DNA from 4 places in the Pseudomonas sp. Z2-11 genome. Region 2 is predicted to be linked to each of the others. Evidence: predicted binding sites of a transcription regulator. Region 2 holds the regulator's gene; each other region holds the start of a gene.
What was found. The regulator FliA, encoded in region 2, starts transcription of late flagellar genes. The targets are predictions, from matches to a motif close to CTAAAGTTTNNNNNNNNNNNGCCGNTAA.
Positions count from the first base shown of each region.

Region 1: a site for FliA is predicted at 1,860-1,887, ahead of M1E16_RS13020 (methyl-accepting chemotaxis protein). Genes of this name have one in related genera too.
Region 3: a site for FliA is predicted at 1,318-1,345, ahead of M1E16_RS00865 (methyl-accepting chemotaxis protein). Genes of this name have one in related genera too.
Region 4: a site for FliA is predicted at 2,105-2,132, ahead of M1E16_RS01710 (methyl-accepting chemotaxis protein). Genes of this name have one in related genera too.

Region 1 is NZ_CP096395.1:2,926,917-2,930,107, reverse strand. Features, by position in the region: gene M1E16_RS13025 (DUF2790 domain-containing protein) at 1-137, opposite strand, end outside; gene M1E16_RS13020 (methyl-accepting chemotaxis protein) at 300-1,820, opposite strand; gene M1E16_RS13015 (MalY/PatB family protein) at 1,988-3,136, shown strand.
Region 2 is NZ_CP096395.1:4,433,707-4,436,897, forward strand. Features, by position in the region: gene M1E16_RS19600 (protein phosphatase CheZ) at 1-721, opposite strand, end outside; gene M1E16_RS19605 (chemotaxis response regulator CheY) at 740-1,111, opposite strand; gene fliA (RNA polymerase sigma factor FliA) at 1,279-2,022, opposite strand; gene fleN (flagellar synthesis regulator FleN) at 2,019-2,849, opposite strand; gene flhF (flagellar biosynthesis protein FlhF) at 2,966-3,191, opposite strand, start outside.
Region 3 is NZ_CP096395.1:191,608-194,798, forward strand. Features, by position in the region: gene M1E16_RS00855 (FecR domain-containing protein) at 1-673, opposite strand, end outside; gene M1E16_RS00860 (sigma-70 family RNA polymerase sigma factor) at 678-1,178, opposite strand; gene M1E16_RS00865 (methyl-accepting chemotaxis protein) at 1,440-3,191, shown strand, end outside.
Region 4 is NZ_CP096395.1:393,997-397,187, forward strand. Features, by position in the region: gene M1E16_RS01705 (DUF924 family protein) at 1-14, shown strand, start outside; gene M1E16_RS01710 (methyl-accepting chemotaxis protein) at 135-2,027, opposite strand; gene M1E16_RS01715 (hypothetical protein) at 2,310-2,564, shown strand; gene M1E16_RS01720 (lipocalin family protein) at 2,608-3,177, shown strand.

The DNA of each region.
Region 1 (3,191 bases), 1.5 Mb from region 2:
GACAGCACCTTGGCGATGTCCAGGTGATCGCCGTACATGTAGGTGTGTGGCTTGACGCTGTCCTGGGCGTTGGCGGTCAGGGCGCCGAGGCTGAGGACGGCAAACAGTGAAGCGAGGCTGAGGTTCTTCAGGTTCATGGTGATCTCCGGCGTTTGAGTGAGGTCCTGAGACGGCATGTGCTGTCTCGATGGGCTCATTAGACGCCGGCGAGGTATCCCGGGTGTGTCAGCAACGGGCTTGAAGGAATCAGTTCGTATCGACAGCGGGGCTGGATACACAGCGATACATTTGTATCGACGCTATTTTCGCTCAAGCTGCCGGTCTGTCCCATGAAACGCTTGCCCCAGCGCCGCCAGCCGCTCCGCCAAAGGCGGCAGGCATTGGCTGCTGCGGGTCAGCACGCCAATGTTGTCGGCGTTGCGCTCGGCCACGGCCTGTACGGTTTGCAGCCGCTCGTTGATGCCCATCGACGCCGCGGACTGTTGCTGGGTCGTGCTGGCGATCAGGTCGTTGAAATGGTTGATCACCGCGATGTCTTCGACGACGGCATGCAACAGTTGCGAGGCCTGCTGGCTGGCGGACACGCAACGCTCGACCCCTTCACGGCTGTCTTGCATGGCGATCGCAGCCTGACGGCTGCCCTGTTGCAGCTTGGCGATGATCTGCTGGATTTCCGTGGTGGAAGTCGAGGTCCGTTGGGACAGCGTCCGGACCTCGTCGGCCACCACGGCGAACCCACGCCCCTGCTCGCCGGCCCGGGCCGCCTCGATGGCCGCATTGAGGGCCAGCAGGTTGGTCTGTTCGGCGATGCTGTTGATCACGTCCAGCACCTGGCCGATCTGCTGCGCCTGCTCGGCCAGCAGTTGCACGGTTTCATTGGTCAGGTTGATCCGCCCCGCCAGCTCGAGAATTTCTTCCCGGGTCTGGTCAACCGTGGTGCGCCCCCGGTTGACTTGCTCGTTGGCCTGCCCGGCGCGCTGCAGCGTCTGGCCGACGTGGCCGGTAATACTCTCCATGGCCTGCATCAACTGGCCGATTGCGCCGCTCATCTGTGCCACTTCGTCCAACTGGTGCCGGGCACCGTTTTCCAGGGTCCGGCCGACCTGGGACAGGTCCTGGCCAAGATCCGACAGGTCACGGGTGTCGCGCACCACACCGTCCACCAGGTTGGTCACTTGCAGGAGGAAATGGTCGAAACGCTCGCCGGATGAGACTTTCACGCCCTGGCTGCGTTGTGTGTCGGTGTCACGACTCAACTGCGCGGCGGCGGCCAGCACCTTGTCGAGCACGTCCTGGTTGTCCGTTGCATCGGCCAGGCTCTGGTTCGCCAGGTAGATCAAAATCACGCTTTCGACGACGACATAAAAGGCATGCACAAAAATCATCGTCCACCCGCCGTGGGCATCCATCACGAACACCGGGTAGCCCTGATGCTGGAGCCAATGAAACCCGACGTGGTGAACGGCGATGGTACCGGCGGCCACGACGATCGGCAGCCAGTCGCGATAGAACGTCAACACCGCCAGCAGCACGAAGATGCCGAAGTGGAACTCGATCACGCCTCGGGTCTGGTTGATGTGCAGCGCGGCCATGACCATCAGCGCCATGGCGATGATGCAGCGCATCGCACGGGTGCCGCCGATGCCCCGGTAGAGCAGCGTAGCCAGCAGGCACGTGGGTGCGCCGATCAGCAGCGCCTGGCTGAAGGTCGAATGAAGAAATGCCAGGCCCAGCGAATACAAGAGCGTGAGCCAGAGCAGCCCGAGCATGATGCGATCGGCTTTGCGGTAGTGATCATTAAAGCGCAGGGGCGATTTCATCGGGCTGTCCTTGTCATGAACGGGGCGTCCGTCGGCGGCGTATCGACGTCTCGGGACGAAACTGTAGCGCATTGCAACAAATTAATGGCAATTAGCTACCAATCTTTTTGTCCAGCCTCTTTGCTTTATGATGGCCCGATTCTGTATCCCTGACTGATGGAACCACCATGACTTTCGATTTCGACCAGGTGTTCGAACGCCAAGGCACCGGCAGCACCAAATGGAGCCGTTACCCGGCCGAGGTATTGCCGATGTGGGTGGCCGACATGGATTTTGCCGCCCCGCCGATGGTGATCGATGCGCTGCACAAGCGCCTGGAGCATCCGATGCTGGGCTACAGCGTGGCCCAGGACAGCCTGCGCGCCGCCATCGTCGCCGATCTCTGGAGCAAGTATGGCTGGCGCGTCGAGCCCCAGCAGATCCTGTTCCTGCCGGGGGTCGAGCCAGGTTTCAACATGGCTTTGCATGCGTTGGTCGAGCCGCAGCAGAACGTTGTGGTGCAGGTGCCCAACTACCCACCGCTGCGTCATGCGCCGGGCCATTGGAACCTGAACAAGGTGGAGCTGCCCTTCACCCCGCTCGACGGAGAGTTCCACACGCCCCTGGGCGCATTGCGCGACGCCTTGCAGGGCGGCGGCGCGTTGCTGCTGAGCAATCCACACAACCCGCTGGGCAAAGTGTTCGGACGCGACGAACTCAAGGCCGTAGCGGACATTTGTATCGAGCAGGACGCCTGGATCATTTCCGACGAGATCCATGCCGAACTGTGCTTCGATGGCCGCGTGCACATCCCCACCGCCAGCCTCGGCGCGGAGATTGCCGAGCGCACCATCACGCTGATGTCGGCCAGCAAGGCCTACAACATCGCGGGGCTGAAAACCTCCTTTGCGATCATCCAGAACGCCAGGCTGCGCGAGCGGGTCAACAGCGCCAGGGCGGGCATGGTCGACAGCGTTAATGCCCTGGGCCTGGAGGCGACTCGTGCCGCCTACAGCGAAGCGGGTCCGTGGCTGGAGGCATTGAAGGCCTACCTGCAAGCCAACCGGGACTACCTGGTCGACGCGGTGAAGAACCGCCTGCCAGGCGTGACCATGACCGTGCCCCAGGGGACCTACCTGGCGTGGCTGGATTGCTCCGGGCTGGGGCTGGACGATCCGCAAGCGTTTTTCCTGAAGGAAGCCAAGGTCGGCTTGAGCGCCGGGATGGATTTTGGCGATGATGCCGGGCAATTCGTGCGGCTGAACTTCGGTTGCCCGAGGGCGTTGCTGGAGGAAGGTCTTGCGCGGATGGAGCGGAGCCTGAAAGCCCGAGGCTGAGCAGATCCCCCCGTGGCGAGGGAGCTTGCTCCCGCTCGGTTGCGTAGCGACCGCA
Region 2 (3,191 bases):
TATCGGCATGAATCTGCGGACCTTCACCCTGAGAGAGATGTTTTTGTGGATCTTTTTCAGCAAGCATCGCCTCACGGTCGTGTTCGATGCCGGCAAAGCGATCGACCTGGCTAGCCATGAGCACCAGTTTGAGCAAATTGCTTTCCACTTCGGTGACCAACTGGGTCACGCGCTTGATCACCTGGCCAGTCAGGTCCTGGTAGTCCTGGGCCAGCAGGATGTCATTGAGATTGCTCGCCACGGCGCGGTTTTCGCTGCTGCTGCGCGTCAGGAAACCGTCGACCCGACGGGCCAGCTCGCGAAACTCCTCGGCACCGACTTCGCGACGCATGAAGCGCCCCCAATCGGTACTCAACGCCTGGGCTTCCTCGCTCAGGCCGTTGACCAGCGGAGTAGCGCTTTCCACCAGGTCCATGGTGCGGTTGGCCGCGGCTTCGGTCAGCTTGACCACATACCCCAGGCGCTCGGTGGCGTCGGTGATCTGCGAGACTTCCTCGGCCTGTGGCATGTTCGGATCGATCTGGAAATTGACAATCGCGCTGTGCAGTTCACGGGTGAGCTTGCCGACTTCCTGGTACAGACCGCGGTCACGGGTCTGGTTGAGCTCATGAATCATTTGAACCGCGTCACCGAAGCGGCCCTTTTCAAGGCTGTCGACCAGTTCGCGGGCATGTTTTTTCAGGGTCGATTCGAAATCGCCCATTGAAGATTCGTTGTCCATAGCTCCCCCGTGGCGCCGTTAACCGATGCGTTCGAAGATTTTTTCGATCTTCTCTTTCAACGCCTGGGCCGTGAAGGGTTTGACCACATAGCCGTTTACACCGGCCTGGGCCGCTTCGATGATCTGCTCGCGCTTGGCTTCGGCGGTGACCATCAGCACCGGCAGGTGCTTGAGTTTTTCATCGGCGCGCACGTGGCGCAGCAAGTCGATACCGGTCATGCCGGGCATGTTCCAGTCAGTCACCAGAAAGTCGATGCTCCCGCTGTTGAGGACTGGAATGGCAGTGGTGCCATCGTCAGCCTCGACCGTGTTGGTGAACCCGAGGTCACGCAACAGGTTTTTTATGATCCGCCGCATCGTTGAGAAGTCATCAACGATGAGGATTTTCATGTTCTTGTCCAATTCGACCTCCAAGCAGTCTTAAACGCGCCCAGCACCTGGACGCGCCATTTCAATCAATCCGGCACAACACTCGACAACTGTATGGAGTCCCACGGATGGAGACTGGCCCGGCACATGCCATGCCAGCCCCGCTCGCAGCGTCCCCACACTGCCTGTCAGCGCGCTCGCCACTCCCCCAAACGCCCCCGCAAGCGGGCCGCGCACTGGCTGTGTAACTGGCTGACCCGCGATTCGCTGACCCCCAGGACCTCACCGATTTCCTTGAGGTTCAGCTCTTCGTCGTAGTACAGCGCCAAGACCAGTCGCTCACGCTCCGGCAAATTGGCAATCGCATCCGCCAGCGCGCTCTGGAAACGTTCGTCTTCCAGGTCACGCGACGGCTCCATGTGAGCACTCGCATTGTCCTCGTGCAGCCCTTCGTGCTCGCCGTCCTGCAAAAGGTCGTCGAAACTGAACAGGCGGCTGCCCAAGGTATCGTTCAAAATCCCGTAATAATCATCGAGACTCAACTGGAGTTCGGCCGCAACTTCGTGATCTTTAGCGTCACGCCCGGTTTTAGCTTCAATCGCACGGATCGCGTCACTGACCATACGGGTATTGCGGTGCACCGAACGCGGCGCCCAGTCGCCCTTGCGGACTTCATCGAGCATCGCTCCGCGAATCCGGATACCGGCATACGTCTCGAAACTGGCGCCCTTGCTCGCGTCGTATTTGTTCGACACTTCGAGCAGGCCGATCATACCCGCCTGGATCAAGTCTTCGACCTGAACACTGGCCGGCAAGCGTGCCAGCAAGTGATAGGCGATGCGCTTGACCAACGGCGCATAACGCTCGATCAGTTCGTACTGGGCGTCCCGTGCCGATTTTTTGTAGAGATGGTTGTAACCGCTGGCTGTCATAACACGGGCCCTGCCGTTTGTTGCACGAGACGCTCGACGAAAAATTCCAGATGCCCGCGAGGGTTGGCCGGCAGCGGCCAGGTATCGACCTTCTGGGCGATAGCCTTGAACGCCAGCGCGCATTTGGAACGTGGAAAAGCTTCATAGACGGCACGTTGCTTCTGGACAGCCTTGCGTACGCTTTCGTCGTAAGGCACTGCGCCGACATATTGTAGGGCGACGTCCAGGAAGCGATCCGTGACCTTCGTCAACTTGGCGAACAGGTTGCGTCCTTCCTGCGGACTCTGGGCCATGTTGGCCAGGACGCGGAAGCGGTTCATGCCATAGTCGCGGTTGAGCAGTTTGATCAGGGCGTAGGCATCGGTGATGGAGGTCGGTTCGTCGCAGACCACCAGCAGGACCTCCTGGGCGGCGCGGACAAAACTGACCACCGAGTCACCGATACCGGCGGCCGTGTCGATCACCAGCACATCGAGGTTGTCGCCGATGTCGCTGAAAGCCTGGATCAGGCCGGCGTGCTGCGCCGGGGTCAGGTGAACCATGCTCTGGGTACCGGAGGCGGCCGGCACGATGCGAATCCCGCCAGGTCCCTGCAGGAGCACGTCGCGCAGTTCGCAGCGGCCCTCGATCACGTCCGCCAGCGTGCGCTTGGGGGTGAGCCCCAGCAGCACGTCGACGTTCGCCAGGCCCAGGTCGGCGTCCAGCAGCATGACCCGTCGGCCAAGCTCTGCCAGAGCCAGGGACAAGTTCACTGACACGTTAGTCTTCCCGACGCCACCTTTGCCGCCGGTCACCGCGATCACCTGTACGGGATGCATGCTGCCCATGTTCGTTCTTTACCTTGTCTTACTTAGACGGAGGCCACATTACTGGCTGCGCGTTCGCATACGGAACAATGCATGGCAGACCATCGATGTAGGTACAAAAAATATTCATGATTACCTCAGCCGACCTGCTTGGTCGGGCTGTGGTAGATGTCAGCGAACATGTCAGCCATGGCTTCGTCGCTGGGTTCTTCCTGCATTTGCACACTCACGGCACGACTGACCAGTTGATGACGGCGCGGCAGATGCAAATCATCCGGGATCCGCGGCCCGTCGGTCAGGTAGGCCACCGGTAGTTCATGACCGATCGCCAGGCTCAACACCTCGCCCAGGCTTGCCGTTTCG
Region 3 (3,191 bases), 2.0 Mb from region 2:
CCACCTGGATCGGGGCGCCGTCGCTGCCGACATGCGAGCGGATGGCGACGTGTCCGCTGGTGACACTCAGGCGCGTGCAGTCGTTGTCCTGGCGCACGACGAAGCGGCCCTCCAGCCCCTCGAACAAGCCGTGTCGGCTTTTTACCAATAATGGGCGTCCGGGATCGCCGCCGCAGGTGAGCATGATTTCGCCGCGCGTCAACGTGATCAGGCGTTGTGAAGCCGTGAAGTCGAGGTCGGCCGCGCTGTTGGTATTGAGCTCCAGTCGCGTGCCGTCTGGCAGTTGGAAGCCACGTCGTTCGCCGGTGGCGGTCGCAAAATCGGCGCTCCACGGCTGCCAGCCCAGGTCCTTGCCCAGCCAGGCGGCGCAGCCCATCACCGCCACGCCTGACAACAGCTTCAGGGCCTGGCGCCGGCCGAGGCGCTGGGCGCTGGTCTCCAGGGTTTCGAGGGCAGTCCGGGCGCCAGGTACCGCCCGCAGGCTGGAAGTCAGTTCGCTGTGCAGCGATTGCACCCGTTGCCAAGCCAGTTCGTGGTCATGGTGAGCGATGCGCCAGGCCTCGCACTGTTGGCGCAGGGCCGGGTTGGCGGCATGGTTGCGCAGGCGCAGCAACCAATGGATCGCTTGCTTGACCACCTGCTGTGATGGGCCCCGGCCCGAAGGCTGGTCCATCGGTTCAATCTTCATAGCGCAGCACATAGCAGTGGTACAACGCGTCGGCAACGTAGCGTTCCACCGAGCGCAGGGAAATGCCCATCTGTTCGGCGATCTGCTTGTAGGTCAGGCCTTCGCACTGGGCCAGCAGGAACGCCTTGCGCACTTTGGGCTTGAGGCCTTCGAGCATCCGGGCGATGGCCTCCAGCAGCTCCAGGATCAATGCCTGGGCTTCGGCGCCGGGCGTTTGCGCTTCCGGCAGGTGCGCGATGGTCTCAAGGTAGGCGCGTTCGATTTCCGCTCGGCGCCAATGGTCAATCACCAAGCCCTGGGCGATGGTGCGCAAAAAGGCGCGTGGCGCCTTGAGTTCCAGGCGTTCGGTGCGTTGCAGCAGGCGCACGAAGGTGTCCTGGGCCAGGTCCGCCGCATCGGCGGCATTGCCCAATCGGTTGCGCAGCCATGTGTGGAGCCAGCCGTGATGGCTGCTGTAGAGCGCCTGTACTGCAAACTGGGGGGATGACATGAACGCGACGGCCTGGGGTCACAAATGATAATAGGTCGCATTGTCATCAGCGCGGGTCAATTTTGCAACCACCATTCATTCGCCTGCGGCCGTCACGGCACGCCGATCCAGCCGTTCCGTCGGACAATCGAACAACGGCCTAATTTTTTGTAGGCATTGGCCGACAGAGTGATATAGGTGCACCAAAATGGAGCGGATCCAATATCGCGCCCACCGGTTACATGGCAGTTGCACTCCACTTCCTGCATAAGAAGCCCACCCATGAATCTCAAGTTCAGTCACAAAATCCTCCTGGCCGCCTCTGGTGTGGTGGTCCTGGCTTTTGCCCTGTTCACGCTCTACAACGATTACCTGCAGCGCAACACCATCGGTCGAAGCCTGGAGTCGTCCATCGAGCAATCCGGCGACCTGACAGCCAGCAGCGTCCAGAACTGGATGAGCGGCCGTGTGCTGGTGTTGGAGAACCTGGCGCAGAACATCGCACACCAGGGCGCTGGTGCCGATTTGCCGGGGCTCGTCGACCAGCCGGCATTGACCTCGAATTTCCAGTTCACCTATGTCGGCCAGAACACCGGCGTTTTCACTCAGCGGCCTGACGCCAAGATGCCCGACGGCTACGACCCGCGTCAGCGCCCTTGGTACAAGCAGGCGGTCGCCGCGGATAAAACCATGTTGACCCCGCCCTACATGGCAGCCGTCGGCGGGCTGGTGGTAACCATTGCCCTGCCGGTCAAGCACGACGGCGAACTGCTCGGTGTGGTGGGTGGCGACCTGAGCCTGGAAACCCTGGTGAAAATCATCAACTCGGTGGATTTCGGCGGCATCGGCCATGCGTTCCTGGTCAGCGGCGACGGTCAGGTGATCGTCAGCCCGGACAAAGACCATGTGATGAAAAACCTCAAGGACATCTACCCAGGCACGCCGGTGCGCATCGGCAAAGGTATCCAGGAAGTCGAGCTGAACGGGGAAGACCGCATCCTTTCGTTTACTCCGGTGGCGGGCTTGCCGAACGCCGAGTGGTATATCGGCCTATCGATCGACAAAGCCAAGGCCTACGCGCCGCTGAGCCATTTCCGTACGTCTGCGTTGATTGCGATGTTCGTCGCGGTGGCGGCGATTGCGTTGCTGCTGAGCCTGCTGATCCAGGTCTTGATGCGTCCGTTGACCACCATGGGCCGCGCCATGCAGGACATTGCCCAGGGCGAAGGCGACCTGACCCGCCGTCTCGTCGTGCAGGGCAAGGATGAGTTCGCTGTGCTGGGTGGTTCGTTCAACCAGTTCGTGGAGCGCATCCACGCATCGATTGCTGAAGTGTCTTCGGCCACGCGGCAGGTGCACGATTTGTCGCAGCGGGTGATGACGTCGTCCAACGCCTCGCTTGTCGGCTCGGATGAACAGAGCGCCCGCACCAACAGCGTGGCCGCCGCGATCAACCAGCTGGGCGCCGCGACCCAGGAAATCGCCCGCAATGCCGCCGATGCGTCGCAACAGGCCAGCGGCGCCAGCGAGCAGGCCGACGACGGGCGCCAGGTGGTGGAAAAAACCATCCAGGCGATGACCGCGCTGTCGCAGAAGATCAGCCTGTCGTGCACCCAGATCGAAACCCTGAACGCCAGCACCGACAACATCGGGCACATCCTCGATGTGATCAAGGGCATCTCTCAGCAAACCAACCTGCTGGCGTTGAACGCCGCCATCGAAGCGGCCCGTGCCGGTGAAGCCGGGCGTGGCTTTGCGGTGGTGGCCGATGAGGTGCGCAACCTGGCGCACCGCACGCAGGAGTCGGCTGAAGAGATCCACAAGATGATCACTTCGTTGCAGGTCGGTTCTCGTGAGGCGGTAACCACCATGAACGCCAGCCAGGCCTCCAGCGAAGAAAGCGTGGAAGTGGCCAACCAGGCCGGCCTGCGCCTGGTCAGCGTGACCCAGCGTATCGGTGAGATCGACGGCATGAACCAGTCGGTGGCCGCCGCGACCGAAGAACAGACCGCCGTGGTGGAAACCCTCAACATG
Region 4 (3,191 bases), 2.2 Mb from region 2:
GATCCAGATTCTAAATTGTGTTGTGGCCGCTATTGCCATCGCGAGCAGGCTCGCTCCCACAGTCGATCGCGTTTCTCTGATAGAACTCAGTCAACTGTGGGAGCGAGCCTGCTCGCGAAGGGGCCCGCAAGAAATCAGATCCGGAAACTACCCACCAATTGCTTCAACCGCGCCGCCTGCTGCTCCAGGTCGGAACAGGCCCGCAACGTGGCTTGCAGGTTTTCCACGCCTTCCTGGTTTAGCGTGTTGATCTCGTTGATGTCGACGTTGATCGATTCCACCACGGCGGTCTGTTCTTCGGTGGCGGTCGCCACGGACTGGTTCATGCCGTCGATTTCGCCGATGCGCTGGGTCACGCTGCCCAGGCGTTCGCCCGCCTGGTTGGCGATGCCAACGCTGCTTTCGCTCTGACGCTGGCTGTCGGTCATGGTCAGCACCGCTTCCCGCGCGCCGACCTGCAACTCTTCGATCATCTTCTGCACTTGCTGCGCCGAATCCTGGGTACGGTGGGCCAGGTTGCGCACTTCATCGGCAACCACCGCGAAACCGCGACCGGCTTCACCGGCACGGGCGGCTTCGATGGCGGCGTTCAGGGCGAGCAGGTTGGTCTGCTGGGAAATGCTGGTGATCACTTCCAGGATCTGGCCGATGTTCACCGTGTTGCTGTTCAGGGTTTCGATGTTGCCGCACGAATCGCTGATCTTGGCCGACAGCTGCTGCATCGCCGTAATGGTCTTATCCACTACTTGCTGGCCGTCTTCGGCCAGGTTACGGGCTTCACTGGAATGCTGCGAGGCGAGGGCGGCGTTCTGGGCGATCTCCTGGGCGGCGGCGCCGAGCTGGTTGATGGCCGCGGCCACGCTGCTGGTCCGCGAGGCCTGCTGGTCGGAGTTGTACATCGACGAGTTGGACGCGCTTACCACCCGCAGGGCGACTTCGTTGACCTGGCCGGTCGCCGAAGCCACTTCGCGGATCGAAGTATGGATACGCTCGACGAAGCGGTTGAACGAGGTACCCAGCGCACCGAATTCGTCCTGGCCATGAATGGTCAGGCGCCGAGTCAGGTCGCCTTCGCCTTCGGCGATATCGTGCATGGCGCGGCCCATGGTCAGCAGCGGTTGCATCAGCACCCGGATCAGCATGCCCAGAAGGGCGATGATGAACACCACGGCGATGATCATGGCGATCAGCGCCGAGGTGCGAAATTCGCTGAGCATCGCCAGGGCGGTGTCTTTATCGAGTACCAGCGCCACGTACCAGTTGGCTCCGGGCACGCCGTTGACCTGGGTAAAGGAGATGAATTGAGTCTTGCCGTCGAGTTCGACTTCCTTCAGGCCCGGGCCGATTTGCGGTGCGCCGTTGGGGTAGGCCTCGGCAAGCGTCTTGAGGACACGCTTGCTGTCAGGGTGGATCAGGATCTTGCCGTCGGCGCTGACGATGAACGCATGGCCATGGCCGCCGAAGTTCAGCGAGTTGATGATGGCGCTGACGCTCGACAGGTCGATGTCCGCGCCAGCCACGCCGATCATCTGGTTCTGACGCTGTACCGGCGTGGCAACGGTGATCACCAGCTTGCCCGACGAGGCCGCGATGTAGGGCTCGGTGACGATGGTCTGCTGGGCGCTATTGGCGGCCTTGTACCAGCCACGGGCACGCGGGTCGTAGTCGGCGGCACGATTACCGGCCGGTATCGAGAACATCACACCGTCGGTACCGCCGAAATAGCTGAGCTGGAAATTACCGGTGTAGGCCGGCAGGCCCACGGCGCGTTTCAGGCTTTCGGCACTGTTTCCGTCGATGGCGATTTGTTGGGCCAGCGATTGCAGCAATTGGATTCGGCCTTCGACCCATGTCTGGATATTGCGACTGGTCAGGTTGCCGAGTTCCTGCATGGACGTCTCGGTGCTGGTGTTGAGACTTTGTCGTTGACGATAGTCGTTGAACAGGATGAAACAGGCGAATGCGACGGCCACCACAAGGGCGGCAGCCAGCAGGATTTTGTGGCTGAATTTCATGTTTCTGGTCATTAAGAACGCTACCGCGTAGGGACGGGTCAGGAAGGGCTGCCAATTTGCCATAGTGCAAGATTTTGCGCTGTTACTTTTTATCGGCGCAAAAGCCCGTCCCATCAGGCGTCGAGGGGGCGCTCCCGACGAAAGGCACGACCGCGTCACAAACCGGTTGATTTCCGATGAAACACCGCTGCACAGCCAATAAATACCAGGGGCACGAGGGAACCAGACAGGGGTTTTCTCTTCTAAGGATCAGGTTGGCACCCTGCCACCTCCCTTCCGCTCCAGGAGTTACTCATGTCGCTGCGATCCATCGCCCTGCTGTTTGTGTGCGTCGTCTTGACCGCATGCAGCAAGGTCAACCAGGAAAACTATTCGAAGCTGTCGGCTGGCATGCCCAAGGCCGAAGTCGAAACGTTACTGGGGAAACCGACTGATTGTTCGGGCGCGCTCGGCATGTCCAGCTGCACCTGGGGCGACCAGAAAAGCTTTATCAGCGTGCAGTATGCCGGTGACAAAGTGTTGATGTTTTCCGGCCAAGGCCTGAAGTAACCTGAAGTAAACCGGGGCCAAGCGCCCACGGGAGAAAAAAATAATGATGCGGTTAGTTTTTGTGCTTCTGGCTGGCCTGGTATTGGCCGGCTGTGCCTCTTCTGGCGTAGACCCGTTGGCGCCCAAGACAGTCAACAGCGTCAATCTCAAGCGGTACCAAGGGACCTGGTACGAACTGGCCCGCCTGCCGATGTACTTCCAGCGCAACTGCGCGCAATCCGAAGCGCATTACACCCTCAAGCCTGACGGCAACATGGACGTATTCAACCGCTGCCTGACTTCCGACTGGAAATGGGAAGAGGCCAGGGGCACGGCTTACCCGCAAGTGCCGGGTAAAACCGACAAGCTCTGGGTCGAATTCGATACCTGGTTCTCGCGGATCCTGCCGGGCGTGGCAAAAGGGGAATATTGGGTGTTGTACGTCAGCGACGACTACAAGACCGCCATCGTCGGCGACCCGAGCCGGCGCTACATGTGGTTGCTGTCCCGGACGCCGACGGTGAAGGTGGATGTACGTGAAGAACTGCTGAGCAAGGCCCGCCAGCAGGGCTATGACACGACGCGGTTGGTCTGGCGCGCATCGGACCGGCAGATGGCGAAGACTTCGGACTGACTCCGTAACATCTG